One region of the Mesorhizobium sp. M8A.F.Ca.ET.207.01.1.1 genome, then DNA from elsewhere that is predicted to be linked to it. Evidence: predicted binding sites of a transcription regulator. Region 1 holds the regulator's gene; the other holds the start of a gene.
The links. The regulator LexA, encoded in region 1, represses DNA repair genes until DNA is damaged. The targets are predictions, from matches to a motif close to TGTTCNNNNTGTGTTCNG.

Region 1 (3,115 bases):
GCAGCGCGACGGCGCTGTTTGCCATCTGGCATTTCCAGCGCGTATCGCCGCTCAGCCTGTTCGCCAATCTGGCCGTCATGCCGATCGTGTCGGTGGTCGTCATGCCTTTTGCGGTCCTCAGTTCGCTGGCGATGCCCTTCGGCGCCGACGGCCCGTTTCTCTACGTGATGGGCAAAGGCCTGACAGCGATGATCGCCGTATCGTCATGGATATCGGAGCGCTCGCCAATCGATGGGGTAGGTCTGATCTCGCAGCAATCCGTGCTGCTGGTGGCCGTCGCGCTGGTCATCGCGACGATGGCGACGACCTGGCTGCGGCTCGCGGCACTGCCATTCGCACTTGCCGGTCTGTTGACTGTGTCGGACATACGCACGCCCGACGTGCTGATCTCGGAAGACGCACGGCTGGTCGCACTGCCGATCGGCAATGGCGAACTGGCCGTCAACCGGGAACGTCCGAACGAATTCGCGGCCGACAACTGGAAACGCGCTCTGGTCTCCGAAACAATCGTCAAACCGGAAATGTTCGACAAGGCGGACGGGCAATTCGATATTGCCGCTCCCACCGACCTGCCGCAGGGATCGCCGTTCTATTGCCGCGAAGGCCTTTGCCTTGCCAGGCACCCTTCCGGCGCGATCGTCGCCTATGTCGAGGATCGCAAGAACACCTGGAAAGCCTGCGCCTTCGCCGACCTGATCGTCGTCAATGACGCGACCGCCTATGACGCCTGCCACAATCCGCTGGTTGTCGTCGTCACGAAACGGCAGCTCGCCCGCAAGGGAAGTGCTGCCGTCTTCTTCGATCCCCAGTCGGCCACAACCCCGGCTGTGATCGAATTCGCTGTCGAGGGACCATACCGGCCCTGGCACGAGCAGCGAAAATTCTCACGCGAGGCGAGGGGGCTGCCGCCCTATAAAAAGCCAGACAAGTCCGATGGCAAACCGGCTCAGTAGCGCCTGATCAGCCCGACCAGCTTGCCTTGTACCTTGACTCTGTCCGGCCCGAAAATGCGCGTTTCGTAGGCTGGATTGGCGGCTTCGAGCGCGATCGAGGCGCCTTTACGGCGGAACCGCTTCAGCGTCGCTTCCTCCTCGTCGACCAGCGCCACGATGATTTCGCCCGGACTTGCCGTGTTCGCATTGCGGATGATGACCGTGTCGCCGTCGAAGATACCAGCCTCGATCATCGAGTCACCCTTGACCTCCAGCGCATAGTGCTCGCCGCCCATGATCATATCCGGCGGCACCGAGATCGAATGCGTCTGATGCTGGATGGCATCGATCGGCACACCGGCGGCGATACGGCCCATGACCGGGATGGACACGGCTGAAACCACATCGTCGTCATTGCCGGCCGCGGGCAGACGCGAAGGCGCCGTCGCCGGCTTGAGCTGGCGGCCAAGATTGTTTTGACCAAGGCTGCCCTGGATGACGCTGGGCGAAAATTTCTTTGCCGCGTTCAGGCCGGGCGCGATCGAATCCGGCAGCCGCAGCACCTCCAGCGCGCGCGCCCGATTGGGTAGCCGGCGAATGAAGCCGCGTTCCTCCAGCGCCGTGATCAGGCGATGAATCCCGGATTTGGAGGCAAGATCGAGCGCTTCCTTCATCTCGTCGAAGGAGGGCGGTATCCCGCTTTCCTTGAGCCGTTCGTGGATGAACATCAGCAGTTCATGTTGCTTGCGTGTCAGCATGGCGGCCCCCAAGGCATTGAACGAAGGTCTGAACCAGAATCGAAAAAACAAACCCAGAACAAACACTATCTGTTCCAGTTGTGTTCCGCAACCGTTTAAAGTTTAATGAATTTGTTAAGGCTGCGGATGTTTTTTGTCCGCTACGGCGGGCAGAAGCCGACCTTTTCCGCCATCGGCAGGCCCATTGAAATCGTTATGGTTAATGGCCTGTGGCCCATCCGCTCCCGAGTTTGGCGTCAGCCGTTCGGAAGGCTTTCCCCGGGCGGATTGTATAATTTATCGGTCCGTTATTCGCGGAACGAAACGAAACCAAAACGCCAACGACTGGCAGCTTCGGGGCAGCGATGGACCCAGGCGTCCGGCCCCACTCCGACCAACGCGTGCGAATAGGTGTCGCGGAAGCGCCGGAGTCATCCCGAACCGGCTTTCAAGCTGCCGGCGCGGGCGGCGTATTTGGTCGGGCCGCTGTCTTCGCTGTGGACATAGACGTGCAGGGTGTAGCCGATATGGGCCACCATCAGCGCCTTGGCCCGCTCGACGTCACGATCGAGTGCCGCTTCCATGATCGCGGTATGGTGTTCGATCGCAATCGCTTCGCGCAGCGCCTCCATCGCCTCTTCGTAGCCATCCTTGAGGCCGGCCGCGGCCCGCAATGTCGGCGCCAGACCAAGAAAGCGATGATGCCGGCGCAATTGATCCGAGATCGTCGAGCGGAAACGCAACAGCCAATCGCATGTGGCGGCACTCAGCAGCGCCGCATGGAAAGCCTCGTGATTCTCGTCCCATTTGTCGACCGCCGCATCCGAGGGATCGTCGACCGCGGTTTTGCAACGGGAGAGCCGGTAGTGGGCGGTGACCACGGCATCTTCCCATTCCTTGCCGCCTTTCTCCATCGATTCGAGGAACAGGGGGATCTCGACCACCATCCTGGCGCGCGCCAGGTCCTCCAGTTCGGCCCGCGACACCCGAGCCACGGTAAAACCGCGATTGCTGATGGCGGTGACCAGGCGTTCGGCCTCGAGCCGCGACAAGGCTTCGCGCAATGGCGTCCAGCCGACTCCATAGGTGCCGCGCAGTGCACTCAGTTTGAGCGGGGCGCCGGGCATGAGGCGCGTGGTCAGGATATCGCGCCGCAACAGCTGATAGGCTGCCTCCGTCTTTGTGGAGCTCGTTTGATCCTGCATCGCGGTCCATCCGTCGTCTGGCAGGGGAAAATTATATATGATGTAGGGGCATGGCAAGAATTATATATAATGTTTGACACAAGCCGGCGGACTGACCATGATCGTTTGCAGTAGCCGCGCTGCAAGCGGCGCTGATCAAATCTGGGAGGAAATGATGTTGAAGTCGAAATCCGCTTGGTTGTCGGGTTTGTTCCTGGCTAGCGCGTTGATGGTGAGCGCCGGCAGTGCCGCCGCCGACCAG
Region 2 (3,115 bases), on a different contig from region 1:
AGGCCAGGGCCATCCTGATCGTCAACGCCCTGGACGATCACAGGGCGTTCACCGGAGAATCGGTCCTGGTCGACTTCGACTGGGAAAACAGAGCTGAGCGGCAAGCCAGGCGTCGCCTTCGCTGGATGCCGGTCGAGATGAGCTTCGCCTGACCTGCCTTCAGCGGATGACCGGCTCGCCATGGAAACGACGGCGCGACGGCTTGGAGACGCCGAAGCCAACTTCCATCATCAGCCGTGGCGTGCGTGCCGGCACCGTGCCCATGTGGAAACCGAAGGGGTCTTCGACGAAGCCGAGGCCAGCCTCTCCGGTCAGGGTCACCGGGCTCTGCTCGCCATACACGTCCAGCACATCCTGGGCGGGATGGCCGACGAGAAGGGTGAGTTGATGCCTTATGGCGCGGCGCCTGTGGCTTCCCCTGACATAGACATGCGGACCGGTCTCGGCGTCGACGGGCTTGAGGTAGAAAAAGAATTTCAACATCCGCCAGTCATCGAGATCGAAATGATACTTGCCGAGCGAGGCAAGGTTCTTGTCGGCGTCGGACGCCTCGCCGGTCGGAAAACTCCACCAGACGCGTGTCGTGATCAGTTTCGCCTGGCCGCCGAGATAGTGCGCGGCGATGTCGAGAAGCAGCGGGTCGCGCTGTATGGCGAGTGCCGCCGGGCAGTCGAGGATGCGTTCGAAATAATGGCCGCTCAGCAATGAGCGGCCAAGGCGCTCTTCGGCTTCGGCATGTTCGCCGGGCACGAATTCGAGCCGGCGGTCGAAATTGCCGTAGCAGGGCGTGCGCCGGGCGAAGCTGGCAATCTCCTCGCGGATATCAGGCGGCAGGATCAGCCCCGAGAACAGCCCGTCCGACCGCAACGCGCCGACGACCGCCTCGCGCTGAACGCCCCTGAACATCGTGTCCCCGGCATTGTCGGCCGGACGAGCGCGCTTCGCGCCCAGCCAATGCATCCGGCGCCCGGGCATAGTACGCGCCAGAACGAACATCGGCAGCCAGGCAGGGTTTTCGCGCAGGTCCTTCAGATAGGTCGGGATGCGCACGGCGATGCGGCGCAGCAGGCTGCCATTGCGTGCAATGGCCTCGAGACTGGCAGTGCCGGACTTGTCAGTGGTCGAAAGGTTCATGGGGATCCTTGAGGGTATGATGGCAGCGCCGACGCAATGTCGGAGCCTTCCGTTCCGGCATGACCCAAACCCAATTCACCCGCCTTGTCGGAAAGTTACCCGCGCGTCAGTTTTTGTGCAACGCACAATGGACAGAGCAGCCGCAAAAAATCACCTCTGCCTCGGCGGCGCCGCCCAGATCTCGGCGTCGAGCTTCTTTGTCGCCAGACCGCGCGCCAACGCCTCGGCGCTGCCGGCATTCTTGGACAGAGATGCCGCCTGCCGCTTGCTGATCACTAGGCCGTCGGCGAGCGCACGGTTTGCCGAAAAGACCCGGGCCAGGAACGGCGGACGGCTGCCCCGCGCCCGCGAGAACCGGGCGGCCATTGTCTGCCTGGCGGTATGGGCGACAACCGCGTCGATCCAGCCCTCCACCAGCCTCGCGCCCGGTTCGAGAAACAGCAGCCAATCACCCTTGGCCTGGCGAATGCCGGCGGCGATGCCGCCGCTCCCCACATAGTGGCAGCCAGCATGCTCGGCCACGCGATGCGTGTGGTCGGTGGAGCCGGTGTCGCAGACGACGACATCGCGCACCACGCCCTCGACCGCGCCGCCGATCAGCGTCGCCAGCGTGCGGGCGAGACCCTCCTCGTCATTATGCGTTTCGATGAGAACACTGAGCATCATGAGCCGAATAGCGGAAAGCGCCGACCGACGCCAGTTTTTGCGCCGCACCATAAAAAGTTCTTGCTTTGTTCTCATCAACAAAATAGGAATAATTTCCATGAGCAGAGCGATTCGACAGAACATGGACAGTCCCTGGGAGCGGGCGAAGATGGAACCGATCATGCGCGCCGACATTGCAGCCTTCGGAGCAGGACGAGCCGAAATGGCCAACGCGATGATCGAGCAGAGCGGCATGCGGGTCCGTCCGGACCGCAACCGTGGCCGGTCGGCAGGCATCAATCCGTCCGGCCGGTTCGAACCCGTGAGCCGACATGTCTTCGACGACGGCTGGAGTTCGCTGGAGGAACTGCCCCCGTTCAAGACCGAGGTGCAGGTGGAGAAGCCGCGCACCATCATCACCCGCAACGAATCGCCGGACATCTCCTTCGACCGGTCGATCAATCCCTATCGCGGTTGCGAGCACGGCTGCGTCTATTGCTTCGCGCGGCCGACACACTCGTTCATGGGCCTGTCGCCGGGCCTGGATTTCGAATCCAAGCTGTTCGCCAAGCCGGACGCGGCACGCCTGCTCGACAAGGAGTTGTCGAAGGACGGCTACCAGCCGCGCACCATCGCCATCGGCACCAACACCGATCCCTACCAGCCGATCGAGAAGCAGTACCGGATCATGCGCGAGATCCTCGAAGTGCTGGAGGCACGCGGTCATCCGGTCGGCATCGTCACCAAATCGGCCCTGGTGGTGCGCGACATCGACATTCTGTCGCGCATGGCCGAGCGCGGGCTCGCCAAGGTGGCGCTGTCGGTGACGACGCTCGACCGCATGCTGGCCAGGACGATGGAACCCCGCGCCTCGACGCCGACCAAGCGGCTGGAAGCGATCAGGCAGCTTTCGGATGCCGGCATTCCGGCTTCGGTGATGGTGGCGCCGATCATTCCGGGCCTGACCGACCAGGAGATGGAACGCATCCTCGACTCGGCACACCATGCCGGAGCGCGTGAAGCTGGCTATGTGGTGCTGCGCCTGCCGCTGGAGGTCAGCCCGATCTTCAAGGACTGGCTTCTGCGCCACTATCCCGACCGCTATCGCCACGTCATGTCGCTGATCCGTTCGATGCGCGAAGGCAAGGACTACGATTCGGAATGGGGCAAGCGCATGAAGGGCGCCGGCCCCTATGCCTGGCAGATCGGCCGGCGCTTCGAAATCACCGCCAAGCGGCTCGGCCTCAATGCGGAGCGGCGCACGCTGCGGACTGACCAGTTCGTGGCCGCCGGCAAGGACCAGGAGCAGTTGATGCTGCTCTGAAAATTGAAAATC

Region 2: EN850_RS16175 (PA0069 family radical SAM protein) is a predicted target of LexA. The motif match lies at 1,856-1,873, and genes of this name have one in related genera.

What each region holds. Positions count from the first base shown of each region.
Region 1 covers NZ_SRUS01000006.1:403,152-406,266, forward strand. The annotation lists gene EN850_RS20300 (ComEC/Rec2 family competence protein) at 1-953, shown strand, start outside; gene lexA (transcriptional repressor LexA) at 947-1,690, opposite strand; gene EN850_RS20310 (GntR family transcriptional regulator) at 2,101-2,874, opposite strand; gene EN850_RS20315 (ABC transporter substrate-binding protein) at 3,029-3,115, shown strand, end outside.
Region 2 covers NZ_SRUS01000005.1:136,016-139,130, forward strand. The annotation lists gene EN850_RS16160 (hypothetical protein) at 1-152, shown strand, start outside; gene EN850_RS16165 (hypothetical protein) at 160-1,134, opposite strand; gene EN850_RS16170 (glycosyltransferase) at 1,285-1,797, opposite strand; gene EN850_RS16175 (PA0069 family radical SAM protein) at 1,949-3,103, shown strand.